Regions from separate parts of the Symbiopectobacterium purcellii genome, predicted to be linked through region 1. Evidence: predicted binding sites of a transcription regulator. Region 1 holds the regulator's gene; the other holds the start of a gene.
The links. Region 1 encodes PurR, which represses purine synthesis genes. Its sites were predicted from a motif close to CANGCAAACGTTTGCNTG; they were not measured.
Positions count from the first base shown of each region.

Region 2: K6K13_RS11830 (amino acid aminotransferase) is a predicted target of PurR. The motif match lies at 3,009-3,026, and genes of this name have one in related genera.

Region 1 covers NZ_CP081864.1:1,912,672-1,920,526, forward strand. The annotation lists gene K6K13_RS08955 (riboflavin synthase subunit alpha) at 120-770, shown strand; gene cfa (cyclopropane fatty acyl phospholipid synthase) at 838-1,989, opposite strand; gene purR (HTH-type transcriptional repressor PurR) at 2,696-3,721, opposite strand; gene cydH (cytochrome bd-I oxidase subunit CydH) at 3,944-4,204, shown strand; gene K6K13_RS08975 (C40 family peptidase) at 4,279-5,190, opposite strand; gene K6K13_RS08980 (Grx4 family monothiol glutaredoxin) at 5,600-5,956, shown strand; gene rnt (ribonuclease T) at 6,068-6,718, opposite strand; gene gloA (lactoylglutathione lyase) at 6,910-7,317, opposite strand; gene K6K13_RS08995 (DUF1289 domain-containing protein) at 7,646-7,855, shown strand, end outside.
Region 2 covers NZ_CP081864.1:2,523,120-2,530,974, forward strand. The annotation lists gene asnS (asparagine--tRNA ligase) at 52-1,452, shown strand; gene K6K13_RS11825 (porin) at 1,766-2,857, shown strand; gene K6K13_RS11830 (amino acid aminotransferase) at 3,088-4,278, shown strand; gene K6K13_RS11835 (MBL fold metallo-hydrolase) at 4,322-4,954, opposite strand; gene mepK (peptidoglycan L,D-endopeptidase MepK) at 5,038-5,586, opposite strand; gene ldtD (L,D-transpeptidase) at 5,766-7,454, opposite strand; gene mukB (chromosome partition protein MukB) at 7,784-7,855, opposite strand, start outside.

The DNA.
Region 1 (7,855 bases):
GGCAAACTGCAAAATGATTTGTCAGCCTTTATTTCCTCGCAGCGAGCCACCGTAGCGTAGGGGGAGAGGCTGGCACAGTAGCATTCAGCTATTTCACTGATTTATTATGAGGCAAGCGTATGTTTACCGGTATTGTTCAAGGCACCGCGCCGGTGGTGTCCATCGATGAAAAAACGAACTTCCGCACGCATGTGGTAAAACTTCCTCCCGAATTACTGACCGGCCTGGTGACAGGTGCCTCGATTGCCAATAACGGTTGTTGCCTGACAGTGACGGCGATTGATGGCGATCGGGTCAGTTTTGATTTAATGAAAGAGACGCTGCGCCTGACCAACCTGGGCGATATTACGCCGGGCGATCTGGTGAATATTGAGCGTGCCGCAAAATACGGCGATGAGATCGGCGGACATGTTATGTCCGGGCACATTATGTGCACGGCTGAAGTGGTTAAAATTCTCACCTCGGAAAATAACCACCAAATCTGGTTCCGACTGGCCGATGAATCGCAGATGAAATATGTGCTGCACAAAGGGTTTATCGGGATTGATGGTATCAGCCTTACGGTGGGCGAAGTGACACGCAGCCGTTTCTGCGTGCATTTGATTCCCGAAACGCTGCAACGCACCACACTCGGTCAGAAGCGATTGGGAAACCGGATCAATATTGAAATCGATCCACAAACTCAGGCGGTGATCGACACGGTTGAACGTGTGCTGGCACAGCGCCAGGCACAAGAGGCCGTAACGGCAAATGCCGCGCAGAGTGCCTGACGCCTGAGCTGAAAAGCGATAAAAAATGCCGTACACCCTTGGCTGTACGGCGTTATGCTGACTGAAATCAGCGCGCTACACGCACGCCGCCTTCAATCCCTTGGGGGCTAAACAACACCTGCCACAGTTGAATGTTCCGCGCGCGAAACGCCCCGGCACATGCATTCAGGTAGTAACGGAACATACGATTAAAACGCGGTGAGTAACGGTTCGCTAACTGTGGCCAATTGGCGATAAAACGATCGTGCCAGGCCATCAAGGTTTTATCGTAATCGGCCCCAAAATTATGCCAATCCTCCATCACCAGATAGGGTTCACTGCGTGCGGCAATGTGGCGTACGGAGGGCAGACAGCCGTTGGGGAAGATGTATTTGTTAATCCAGGGGTCAACCTGTGAATCGGTTTTGTTTGCCCCAATGGTATGCAGTAGAAACAACCCTTCGGGTTTGAGATTTTTGCTGACGACGCGAAAGTACGTATCGTAGTTTTTCGGTCCTACATGCTCAAACATGCCGACAGAAACGATGCGATCGAAATGTCGGTTAAGGTCGCGATAATCCTGCAATTCAATGGTGACATTGAGATCGCTACAGCGTGCCTGAGCCAATTTTTGCTGCTCACGCGAGATGGTCACGCCGTAAACCGATACGCCATAATGGCGTGCCGCATAAGCGGCAAGCCCGCCCCAGCCACAGCCAATATCCAACAGTGTCATGCCTGGCTGAAGCTGAAGCTTTTCGCAAATCATGCGCAGTTTGGCCTGTTGCGCCTGCTCAAGGGTTGTGGCCTCTTTCCAGTAGCCGCAGGAATATTGCATATGTGTATCGAGCATCAGGCTAAACAGATCGTTGCCCAGGTCGTAATGCTCCTCGCCGACGATCCAGGCCCGCTTGCGGGATTGCAGGTTAATCAAGCGTGCAGCGACAATATGGAAAATGTCTTTGAGGTGATGGGGGGCTTTTTTCTCAAGCCCTGCACGTAAGATACGCCGAAAAAAGCAGTCTAAACGCTCGCACTCCCACCAACCGTCCATATAGCTTTCCCCGAGCCCCAGTGAGCCTTCACGCAGAACGCGTTTGTAGAAATCGGGGTTACGTACCCGGATATCAAACGGGCGTGAACCATTGATTTTAATATCGGCGATAGCTAATAACGCGTGTACGATCCGGAACCAGGACGTGTTATGTTCTGCCAGTTCCTCTACATATGATGAACTCATAATTTCTCCCAACCTTGCCAGACAGCGCTGCAAGGAACAGCATAGATAGTCTCTCATCAACCCGAACGCTGCGGTTTGTACACAGCGTGTTCGAATCACGGGCAAGTTACCCGTTGTTCAAATTGTAAGCGGTTGCATTCGTGCGCAGCCGTTTATGCTTGCCCGTTGCACAGTGGCAGCGGGCATAACATCCATCGTCTACTCTCTGGATACCCAGAGGGAATGAAGTGTCAACGCCGGTACGTAGTAACACGTAGGGGCATATATCCTGATACGCAGTCGTGCGTTCGTTATAATAAGGATAAGTGTAGGGATATTGTCCGAATGAAAAACAGTGTATGACTGCTTCAATCAGAGGACAAGTCAAAATTGATTGATGCAGTCATGAAGAATTTACAAATCAACGTGCTATACCCGTCATACTTCACGTTGCAGGTGCGTTGTCTGCACTCATTATTCGGCCCATCCCTGGGCCTCACCGCTTACGAGGCCGCCGCACGCGGCGTTCAAATCTGCTCCGGGCAGGTTTGTCACCCGAATCACTTAACCGAGTAAGCTCATCGGGATTAATGAATCTCATCCCTGAGATTCACCCTTCGGGCCAGCGCTTGCGCTGTTCAAATCTGTTCCAGACGGAGTTGTCGCTCATTTGCCGCCTTCCTGTCACTCGAATTATTTAGGGTATATAAGAAAACCGTCTTGAGCATCAACTGCGGTAGTCGCGGGAAGGGCCGTCACCCACAGAGCGACGCTCGATAAGCGTTGGGTGAACCTCAATCATCTGTGTATCTTCGCGCTTGCTGGTGATGCGATCGAGCAGCATGGTAAAAGCCGATTGGCCCAAACGCTCTTTTGGCTGGTGGATCGTGGTTAAGGCTGGGGTGAAATAACGTGCATGGCGAACATTATCGTAGCCAATCACGGAAATATCTTGCGGTACGCGTAGCCCCAATTCATCAGCCGCGCAGATAGCGCCCATAGCCATGATGTCGCCGCCGCAGAAAATAGCGGTCGGGCGCTGTTTTTGCGCCAAAATCTGGTGCATGGCTTTGTAACCGGATTCCGGCTCGAAATCCCCCTGAACAATCCATTCATCGCGAACTGTGATATCCGCTTCCTGCAAGGCTTTGAGAAAACCCAGATAACGTCCGCTGCCCGTGTTGCGTTCCTGAATACCGGGAATGGCACCAATGTCGCGGTGGCCGCGCTCAATCAGATAGCGCCCAGCCAGATATCCCCCTTCGAAGGCGTTATCTATAATGGTGTCCGTAAAATCACTGTGTGCCTGACCCCAATCCATTACCACCATGGGAATGCTGCGGTAATCGGACAACATGCTCAATAGTTCAGGCGGGTATTCCGCACACATCACCAACAGGCCATCGACCCGTTTTTGCGCCAGCATGGAAAGATAAGCACGCTGTTTTTCCAGGTTATTATGCGAGTTACACAGAATCAGGGTGTAGCCTTTGGCATAACAACTGTTTTCAACCGCTTCGATAATTTCCGCAAAGTAGGGCGCTTCACTCGAAGTGGCGAGCAATCCGATGGATTTGGTGTGATTGACCTTTAAGCTCCGAGCCACTGCGCTCGGGGAGTAGTGTAATTCCTTGATGGCTTCCCGCACGGCCGTTTTGGTCTCTTCGGCGACGAAACGTGTTTTGTTGATGACGTGAGAGACGGTTGTTGTTGAAACGCCAGCACGCTTTGCCACATCTTTGATCGTTGCCATCTAAACATGACTCCTGAACCTACTTGTTACGGCAGTATATAGTTTGTTAATCGTTTGCTTTTGCGTAATGTTCTCTTTCCGATGGTATAAACAGGATATCAGAAGGAGACTGCCGACGTACTTTGTACCTAAAGGGGACGTGTTGATCCCATCGAAGATGACGTGTTCGGACACCGACGCAGCGCACGGTAAACTGCGAATTTTGGCTGATTTACCGCGAAAGTGAAAGGGTTAATTGATTTAATTAGTGCAGCCGGGATCGGAGATTTTCCCTATAAAATGTGTAACAATGATCTTTTAGCATCATTGTGCTGCGGTATTGGTGTGCAGGAAACAACGAAGCATCCGGTGCGGCGGCAACGTTTACGCGTTTCTGTGTTTCAAGGAGATAGAATGAATACTGATTTTAAAATGTCATTAATGACCACGGTTGGGGCGTTAGTCATGATCATGGTATTTAGCTTTGTTGCCGTGTTGAACTGATCGCGATTAAAATAAAGACCAGGCTGCATAGGCATCACCTGGTCTTTATTATCGATAACATGTCGATTTGGCGATCACCGAATCGTTTGTGGTGTCACCACGCGACGTGCACCAATGTAGTGTTCCTGCCAGTAGTCTTCACTCAACTTACTGATCTTGATATCGGCACCGGTTCGCGGTGACTGAATAAACTTACCATTGCCGAGATAAACGCCGACATGATCTGCGGTGCCGCGACCGTTGATGCGAAAGAACACCAGATCGCCAATCTCCAGTTCACCCTTATTGATGGGGGCTGCATCGCGCAAGTGATACATTTCATTGGCGGTGCGCGGGATAGGGATTTTCACCACATCCTTGTAGGCATAATAGACCAGGCCGCTACAGTCAAAACCGGTATAGGGGGAGTTGCCACCCCATTGATAAGGTTTACCGATCTGACTCATCAGCTTGTTCATTGCCGTCATTTTTGCATGCTGATAACGGCGCTTATGCGCTTCACTGAGTACTACCTCTTTGCCCGCTTTCTTGGTGCCTGGTTTTATTGCCGCCGTTTTCTTTTCAGTGGCATCAGCCCCTTTTTTGAGCCCCTTCACCAGTTTTGCGGGCGTTGCACTGTGGTAGCGGGATGACGCGGTTTTTGACGCGATACTCTTGATGTCGACGTCAGCAGAACTTTTTTTAGTGGTGGTCGTTTTGGTCGGTTTCGTGCTTTGCGCTATCTTGGTTTTTTTCTCAACGGCCTTTTTCTCAACGATCTTTTTTTCTGGCTGCGTTTTAGCTTTTTCCTGCGTTGTCTTCTTCTTCGGTGGTTCCGGTGGGGTTTGTGGCTTTTTAGCGGTTTTGGTGGTCTGGTTTTTTTTCAGGTGTTTGTCATCCGTGCTGGCGCTGGCTTTCTTTTCCGCATTGGTATGCGGAGCTGCCTGAGCAACATTAACAAACAGATGGCTGAAGAAAACAAAGATCAGAGTAATAAATACGCGCATGATAAAAGAGACCGAATACAATCCTTAACTCGCTCAATTCGAACAGTATTCACGAAAACGCCATGAGAAAAAAGCAGGAAATCACCTTTTCGCTTAACAGAATCATGAGAAAACGTTAATAATTGTTTTCCCGCTGTAAATATCATCATTTATTGCGGCATATTTCACCGAGGGGACTGAGGGGGAACGGTGGCAGGAAAAACCCTACAAAAAATGGCGTTTTTTTGTCATCACCGCTCTCGCTACAATGACGCAACGGTAAATGCGCTTTGCAATCACTTGGATGACAAAGCGCATACGCGACAATGGTGCGATAATACTCCGTTACATAATGATGCCGAGCGATCCCTCCGACAGGAATGGGGTAGCGTGATGGCTCGCAGAAACACCGTTTGAGGAAGCAAAAAGCATGACGACGACAACGATTGAAAAAATTCAGCGCCAGATTACAGAAAACCCGATTTTGTTGTACATGAAAGGTTCACCGAAGTTGCCGAGCTGCGGTTTTTCCGCCCAGGCTGTACAGGCACTGTCGGCGTGCGGTGAACGCTTCGCCTATGTGGACATTTTGCAAAACCCGGATATTCGTGCTGAGCTGCCGAAATATGCTAACTGGCCGACCTTTCCCCAACTGTGGGTTGACGGTGAGCTGGTTGGCGGATGCGACATCATCATTGAAATGTATCAACGTGGTGAATTGCAGCAACTGATCAAAGAAACCGCAGACAAATACCGTGAACCGCAGGATGGAGACAGCGCGCAGTAAATTGCGCCTGTTGGCGGGTATTCCGCCGGTATTTGAGGTTAAAGAGGGGACCCAGCACCGTGGTCCCCTTTTTTTGGGTATCAAATTTGTTGATGACCCCACTCGGAGAATTCAGACTGTTTGATCTTCCAGGGGCAGTGGCCAACCGCCCAGTCGCTTCCACCGATTCACCAGTTCGCAAAATAGCGCCGTGGTTTGCTGGGTATCATAAAGCGCTGAGTGTGCCTGCGCGGAGTCGAAGGCGATGCCAGCGGTCATGCAGGCCTTCGCCAATACGGTTTGTCCCAGCACTAATCCGCTCAGTGCGGCGGTGTCAAAGGTGGCAAAGGGGTGGAACGGGTTGCGCTTGAGTCCGCAGCGTTCTGCCGCCGCCATCAGAAAACCGTGATCAAAGTTGGCGTTGTGGGCGACAATAATCCCGCGATTGCAGCCTTTGTCTTTAATGCCTTTACGCACCATTTTGAATATTTCATGCAGCGCTTCGTATTCAGAGACGGCACCACGCAATGGGTTGTGGGGATCAATGCCGGTAAACGCCAGCGCTGCGGGATCAAGCAGCGCGCCTTCGAATGGCGCGACGTGAAAATGCAACGTTTCATCGGGCTGTAACCAACCGTTATCATCCATTTTCATCGTGATGGCGGCAATTTCCAGCAGTGCGTCAGTTTGCGCGTTGAACCCTGCGGTTTCAACATCAATAACAACCGGGTAAAACCCGCGGAAACGGCCACTCAGTGCGTTCAGGTTATTTTTATCAGCCATGTTCTCTTTAATCATTTACTAAATGCAGCGCGCATTATGGCAAATTCCTGCCACCAATGCAGTAAACCTGATGTCTTGAACGCCTTGAAAGGAATGCGAGCGCAATGACATGAACGACATATATGAGAGAAGGGGAAGAGAGAAAGCAAAAAAGCGGCGGGCAGAAGCCGCCGCAGAGCATCGTCTGACAATCAGTTGCCGAGCCCGTTTCCTGATTGCGCTTTTTCGATCAGCTCAATCTTGTAACCATCGGGATCTTCGATAAAGGCAATGATCGTGGTGCCGCCCTTAACTGGGCCAGCTTCGCGCGTCACTTTTTCGCCTGCCTGACGAATACGCTCGCAGGTTGCGGCAACATCTTCAACCGCCAGTGCGATGTGCCCGTAAGCATTACCCAAATCGTATTTATCAACGCCCCAGTTGTACGTCAGTTCAATGACGGCCCCTTCGCTCTCTTCGGTATAACCGACGAAGGCGAGCGTGTATTTGTATTCGGTGTTTTCACTGGTTCGCAGCAAACGCATCCCCAGTACCTTGGTGTAAAAATCGATTGAGCGTTGTAAGTCCCCAACACGCAACATGGTATGAAGTAAGCGCATAATATCCTCGATTGACTACTGTGGTTGACCGCCATCACCGGGGCGACAGCGCAAAGGCTCGTTACAAAGTATACCGTTGTAACGAGGTTGAGTCCAAACCCTTGATGTAGAAGGCACACTTAAGGTGCCACAGTAGACGGCAATCACATTTATGCCATAGCTTTGCGGTATATTAATAACAAGCCAAATAAATAGTGTCGCTAGAGAAATCTTCGGCGCTACAATATATAATACTGAGTATCGTTTACAACCAGCGCCGCTCTACACCTAAAGCTTGCCATTGTCGCCCTGTAACGCTTCAATGAACGTGATGGATAGCGGAGGTGCAGTGCCTGAACAACTTGAGCTTTTTGCTGTTCCCAACCCCTGTCGTGGCGTGTGCCAAACGGATGCGCGCGGTTATTGTCTGGGTTGCTTTCGCAGTCGCAGTGAGCGTTTCTCCTGGGGGGAAATGAGCGATACGCAAAAACAGGACGTGCTAAGGCTTTGCAGGCATCGCGAGAAACGGATGGTTCGTTCGGAAAAAGCGACACTGAAT
Region 2 (7,855 bases), 610 kb from region 1:
ACCCTTAGGGGTTGACCCGTTTAATACCATTCATTGAGAAGAGAGAATTTTATGAGCGTAGTGCCTGTAGTCGACGTACTGCAAGGCCGTGTCGCCGTTGACAGTGAAGTCACCGTGCGCGGCTGGGTACGTACCCGGAGAGATTCTAAAGCCGGTATCTCCTTTATCGCCGTCTATGACGGTTCCTGCTTTAATCCGTTACAGGCGGTCGTAAATAATAATCTTCCCAATTACCAGAATGACGTTCTGAAATTGACCACTGGCTGCTCTGTGATTGTCACAGGTACCGTGGTGGCGTCACCGGGTGAAGGTCAATCATTCGAAATTCAAGCGACCGCCGTTGACGTGGTGGGCTGGGTAGACGATCCGGACACCTATCCGATGGCGGCGAAACGGCACAGCATTGAGTACCTGCGTGAAGTCGCGCACCTGCGTCCGCGCACTAATCTGATCGGTGCCGTAGCACGTGTGCGTCATACGCTGGCTCAAGCCATTCACCGTTTCTTCCATGAGAACGGTTATTTCTGGGTCTCCACGCCGCTTATCACCGCGTCGGATACCGAAGGTGCCGGTGAGATGTTCCGCGTTTCTACGCTGGATCTGGAAAACCTGCCGCGTACCGAGGCGGGTAAAGTGGATTTCAGTGAAGATTTCTTTGGCAAAGAGGCTTTCCTGACCGTTTCTGGCCAATTGAACGGTGAAACCTACGCCTGTGCGCTCTCGAATGTGTACACCTTTGGCCCCACGTTCCGTGCTGAAAACTCCAACACCAGCCGCCATCTGGCGGAGTTCTGGATGATCGAGCCGGAAGTGGCCTTCGCGACCCTTGACGATGCCGCCGCGCTGGCCGAAAGCCTGTTGAAATACGTCTTCAAGGCCGTGCTCGAAGAGCGCGCCGATGATATGGCGTTTTTTGCTGAGCGTGTTGATAAAGAAGCCATCAGCCGTCTGGAAAACTTCGTCAGCGCTGATTTTGCCCAGGTGGATTACACCGACGCGATCGAAATCCTGTTGAATTGCGGACATACCTTCGAGAATCCGGTGTTCTGGGGTGTCGATCTGGCTTCCGAGCATGAGCGCTACCTGGCTGAGCAACACTTCAAAGCGCCAGTGGTGGTAAAAAACTACCCGAAAGACATCAAAGCTTTCTATATGCGTATGAACGAAGACGGTAAAACTGTCGCAGCCATGGACGTATTGGCACCAGGCATCGGCGAAATCATCGGTGGTTCTCAGCGTGAAGAGCGTCTGGCGCAGTTGGACAGCCGTCTGGAAGAAATGGGGCTGAATAAAGAAGATTACTGGTGGTATCGCGATCTGCGTCGCTACGGCACCATTCCGCACTCCGGTTTTGGGCTCGGATTTGAACGTCTGATCGCCTATGTGACCGGTGTACAAAATGTGCGCGATGTAATCCCTTTCCCACGCACTCCACGTAACGCCAGTTTCTAAATACGCATTAAACATAAGTAAAACAAATAACTAGAAAAAAGACCGCGAATAATTCGCGGTCTTTTTTTTCTTTCAGATAAGGCTGAAAAAGTTCCCTAAAATTTACAACTTGAAACACAATCTTTCTTTTTATTACCCTATTACGAACTTAGTATCATTTTAAGGGTAGATTAACGGGCGAGTGAATGGAACACTGCGTTCAGACACAGGAGGACACCAAACTTCCAGTGATAGTTCCGTAAGAGTTTTATTACTTTTTTCGAGAATTGTTAATGGCAGCGGCGGGTGTCTTAAAACACCAATGAGGGTAATAATGATGAAACGCAATATTCTTGCAGTAGTAATCCCGGCTTTGTTAGCTGCTGGCGCAGTAAACGCAGCAGAAGTTTACAACAAAGACGACAACAAACTGGACCTGTACGGTAAAGTTACCGCTAAACACCGTTTTTCTGACAACAGCGGTCAGGATGGTGACAAATCTTATGCACGTCTGGGTTTCAAAGGTGAAACGCGGATCACCAGCGATGTAACGGGCTACGGTCGTTACGAAGCTGAATTCGCTGGCAACAAAAAAGAAGGTTCTGACGTTGCTACTCGTTATGCTTTCGCCGGTTTGAAAATCGCTGATTTCGGTACCATCGACTACGGTCGTAACATGGGTATCGCTTACGATTCTCTGGCATACACCGACGTTCTGCCTGAGTGGGGCGGCGACCAGTCCAACTCTGACAACTTCCTGACTGGCCGTTCTACTGGCGTTCTGACCTACCGTAACAAAGATTTCTTTGGTCTGGTTGATGGTCTGAACTTCGGTCTGCAATATCAAGGTAAGAACAATAAAGACACTCTGAACGAGCGTACTGCTCCGGACACTCAGAATGGCGACGGTTGGGGTACATCACTGGAGTACGTATCTCCAATTGGTGTAGGTATCGTTGCTAACTACGCAGCAATTAGCCGTACTGTTGAGCAAAACCAGTTTACTACCGGTACAGGTAAAAAAGCTGAAGCTTGGGGTACTGGTCTGAAATATGATGCTAACAACATTTATGTTGCAGCTATCTATTCTGAACTGCGCAATGCAAGCTATATCAACGGCAGAAGAGACCCTGCTACGCCGCTGACCAATTTCGCAGATAAAACTAAAATCTTCGAAGCTGTTGCTCAGTACAACTTCGATTTCGGTCTGACGCCGTCTCTGGGTTACGTTTCTGGCAAAGCTAAAGACGACACCAACAATCGTAATGCCTACATCACCAAATACGTGAGCCTGGGTGCAACTTATGCATTCAACAAAAACTTCTCCGTATACACTGAATACGACATCAAATTGATCAAAGACACTAATGCTTACGGCGTTAACGATGATGACAAGTATGCTGTTGGTGTAACTTATCAGTTCTAATTTCGTTTTATCACCACTGCATTACGCAGTCTGATAACGAAAAAGACAGGGCCTTGTGCCCTGTCTTTTTGTTTTCTGTCCCCTGACTATTAGCGCCATTTATGGCTATAGCTCCTGCCACAATTTTTCCTGTTATTTCACCTGCATTTTGATCGCAAACGGTTGGCAAAGCTTATGGCTAGCGGTAACCTGAAGGTTCTTGCCTAACCTCTGTCATGGAATAGCCATCAATGTTTGAACATATTACTGCTGCTGCCGCTGATCCGATTCTTGGCCTGGCCGATCTGTTTCGCGCCGACTCTCGTCCACAAAAAATCAATCTGGGTATCGGCGTATACAAAGATGAAACCGGAAAGACACCGGTGCTGGCCAGTGTAAAAAAAGCAGAACAATTTTTGCTGGAGAATGAAGCCACCAAAAACTATCTCGGAATCGATGGCCTGCCTGAATTCGCTCTGCGCACCCAGGAACTGCTGTTCGGCACGCAAAGCGCGATTATCAGCGAAAAGCGTGCACGTAGCGCACAAACGCCGGGCGGCACCGGTGGCCTGCGTATTGCCGCAGAGTTTATCGCCAGTCAGACCGCCGCTAAGCGTATTTGGGTAAGTAACCCGAGCTGGCCTAACCATAAAAACGTGTTCCAGGCTGCCGGGTTGGAAGTGTGTGATTATCACTACTACGATGCTGCTAACCACGCGCTGGATTTTGATGGCATGGTAAAAAGCCTTGAAGCAGTTCAAGCGGGCGACGTGGTGTTATTCCACGGTTGTTGCCATAACCCGACCGGTATCGATCCTACAGCGCAGCAGTGGCAAGCGCTGGCTGACCTGTCTGCTCAGAAGGGTTGGCTGCCGCTGTTTGATTTTGCCTATCAGGGCTTTGCTCGCGGGCTGGAAGAGGATGCAGAGGGTCTGCGTATTTTCGCGGCTTCCCACCCGGAACTGTTGGTCTCCAGCTCCTATTCGAAGAACTTTGGCTTGTATAACGAACGTGTCGGTGCCTGCACCCTGGTGGCGGCCAATGCCGATGTGGCAGACAAAGCGTTCAGCCAGGTGAAATCCATCATCCGCGCCAACTACTCCAACCCGCCAGCACACGGTGCGGCGGTAGTAGCGACCATTCTCGGCAACGAGGCGTTGCGTACCCTGTGGGAACAGGAACTGACAGCGATGCGCGAGCGCATCCAACGCATGCGTCATCTTTTCGTCAATACCTTACAGGAAAAAGGCGCGACGCAGGATTTCTCGTTTATCATCCAGCAGAACGGTATGTTTTCCTTCAGCGGTCTGACCAAAGAGCAGGTGTTGCGTCTGCGCGATGAGTTTGCGGTCTATGCGGTGAACTCTGGGCGGGTTAACGTGGCGGGTATGACGCCGGAAAACATGGCTCCGCTGTGCGAAGCCATTGTGGCCGTGCTGTAATATACCGTCAGGCATACCCTGCTAGTCGGGGGATGCCTGTGCATTAATCATGCACAAAAGGATTGGTCTTGCGCTCCTGACCCAGCGTCGACATCGGGCCGTGCCCAGGAATAAAGGTGATATCATCACCGAGTGGGAACAACTTGGTACGAATGGACGTAATCAGTGCCTGATGGTCGCCCTGCGGGAAATCACTGCGCCCGACACCCCCGTTGAAAATCACATCGCCCACCTGCGCTAAACGCGATACCTTGTCGATAAACACCACATGGCCCGGCGTATGTCCCGGGCAGTGCAGCACGGACAGCACCGTGTTACCCACTGTTACCGAATCCCCTTCTTGCAACCAGCGCGTCGGCGTTAACGGTGCACACTCTGTCAGGCCAAACATGCGGCTCTGTGCGGGCAAACCATCAAGCCAAAAGGCATCTGCGGGATGTGGGCCGATAATCGGCACCTGATAGTGATCGGCCAGTTGCTGAGCCGCACCGACGTGATCGAGATGTCCATGCGTCAACAGGATTTGCGACACGTTGATGTCGCACTGCGCGACGGCGCGTTTGATTTTTTCCGCTTCGCCGCCGGGGTCAACAATCGCCGCGTCGCGGGTTTCCTCACACCATAACAACGTACAGTTTTGGCTGAACGCCGTTACGGGAACAATCTGGTATTTCATAGCACTCCACTTCACGAAAAAAGCACCCTTACGTAACCGCCATCATGACACGGTCAGGCCATAGGGTCTATTAGCGTTAAGGGTTACCAGCTCCGCGTCGGTCCGGTATCAATGTGCACGAAATTACTTTTCGGATAGTAGCCTACGCCACCCGCTTTCAGTTTCAGCGCTGCTTTACGAATGTTGGCCAGTTGCACACCCTCAATGTGAAAATCCATCGCCTGTCCTTTGGTGTGATAGCTCTGTTTGGCTACGCCGCGTGAATGGCTGCGCATTTCATTGTTGGTGTCCACCGAACGATACCCCGAAATCAGCTGCACCGGTTTGTTGGTGCCTAACATCACCTGCAAGCGATAAAGCTGATCGAACAGTAAAGGATCGATGGTTTTGATTTTATTGGCGCGGTAATCACGGAAGAAGTGGTTCAGACGGGACAGTTCATCTTTGTTGTAACGGCGGCCATCGAAAAATTCAGTTTTAAGATATTCGCCGGTATTAAGGTTTGCCAGCGTAAGAATGCGCGGACGCGGGGTTGATAGCGTGGCAAACGCCTGCCCCGGTAGCAGGGCAACGCCCAACGCGGCTCCGCCCAGCGCCAGCCATCTGCGGCGATGATGATCGATGAATTCCATGAAGTGTGCCCCGGCTTAATAGGTAAACATAACGACGACAAAAAGCGCGCCGTTTGGCACCATAACCGTGCAGTGCAGTTGAGTCAACCCGCTTTACGACAGGGTATGCGGAGGATCGCATTGATCCTCCGCTGCGATATAAACCCTGTGACAGCGCTAACGCCCCAGAATATCAGCGGTTACTGGAGCAGTTGCCCTGCCTTACCCAAGATGCCCGCCCCCCGTTTTACCGTATCATCATAATTGTAAATATCTGTGCGGAACTGGGGTTTGCCGTCGTCAGCGACCCAGGCTGTCAAATAGTACAGATTGACAGGAATACGTTGTTTGACCGGCACATAGGTGGTATTTCCCTGCGCTAGCGTGGAGGAAATGCGTGCATCGTTCCAACCGGCATCCTGCAACAGCAGCCCCGCCAGCTCAGAGGCTTTGTTCACGCGCACGCAGCCTGAGCTGAGCGCACGAATATCGCGCTGGAACAGCCCATGATTTGGCGTGTCGTGCAAGTAAATCGCTTCAGAATTAGGCATGTTGAATTTATACCGCCCCAGCGAGTTGTTAGCACCGGGTGCCTGACGAATGCGATACGGGAAACGATCGATGGTCTCCGCTTCGGAGTGCCAACCAGAGAGCAGCGTATAGTTGTTCCGCTGCAAGTAGCTGGGATCTTTGATGACCTTGGGAACGATATCCTGGCGAATCAGCGTAGTGGGCACGTTCCACGGCGGGTTAACCACCACGTTATACAATGAGCTGCTCATCAACGGCGTTTTGCGTTTCGGTTGTCCGACAATCACACGCGATGAGAGCCGCTGCGTACCGTTTTGATAGTAGTTCAACGAGTAATCAGGAATGTTCACCATGATGCCGGTGCTGACATTATCCGGCACCAGACGCAGGCGCTGAATATTGAGCGCCAGCAGCGCTGCACGGGTTTGCGGCGAAACGTTCAGACAATCCCGCGTGCGCTTACCAATGACGCCATCGGCATCTAACCCCTGCCACTGCTGGAAGCGCTTAACCCCCTCGACCAGATCGCCGGTGTAGGTATCCGGTGACGACACAGTCGCATCGGCGGCAGCAGGTTGTTCATTGAACAGGGTGATAGTCTCTGGCGTGGCAAGCATGCCGGTACGTTGCAGTATTTCACGCAGCACCGTCAGATCCTGGCTTTGCTGCTCAGGGCGCAAGGTATCGGACATCGTCAACACCGGCCAGGGACGCGTGTCCAACAACAGCGTTTTTAACGCCTGATGCATCTTGGCATATTGTGAATGGCGCGGTGCAAGTGACGAGACAAACCCGACACCGTTGCCTGCGACCAGTGCCTGCCGCCATTGCTCCACGCGCCCAGGCGCTGGCGGTTGCAAACGGTAGGGAACGCTGCTGTAGAGCCAATCGGTGCCGCTACGCTCCACGCCGTCAACAAATTGCAGATAGCCCAGCATGGCATCCGACAACAACACGTCGCGCGCCATCCCTTTGATACTGGCATCGGTCAACCAGGTCACCCATTGGGTAAACTGCGGCTGAACCCCTGACAGCGCCACTTCCGCCAACTGCTGCTGAAGTTGTACCACGGCGTGCTCATCCGCCCACAGCCGTTGTGCCGGATGCAGCGCGTAGAGTGCGGTAAGTTCTGAAAGATAATGCGGTTTAACGCCTTTCGCTGCCAGTGCCTGTAATGCCGCCACGCTGGTTTCATGTGACGTGGAGCCTGCGGTGTGCGCAGAGACGCTCGACGCGGCATGGGACGTTATTGCCGCCTGCCCGGTCGCCGACAACGTACAGAAAGAAAACAGGCTCAAGGCCCACAGCGCGCCAACACGGCACAGTGTGCTCTGCGCTTTTTGCTCACATACCAACATCCATTTATCCCCTGTATTCACTAAACGCGATATCAGCCACGATATTTTTTATCGACAATGAAAGCCTCGAGGTCCAATGGATATGACGCCCTACTTCACGTTATGCAGCAACTGATTGTCATAAATAGCGCAAAACGTTGAGATGGCCTGCCACTTTAATTATTCGCTCATCATTACCGTTAGTATATAAAGAGACAATGTTTTTTGCGCCACATCCCGCAGGTTTATTTCACTGGTCCGTCATGTGCGCGGCGCCATTCTGGGAAACAAAGAGACAAAAAAAGAGGCCGTTTAACACGGCCTCCGATCCTTACCTTACAAGATGATCGCTACGATGCCTGCACCTGCGGCGCTTCGCTCTCACTGCCAAAACCACGCAGCCCGACCACGTGCACATGTTC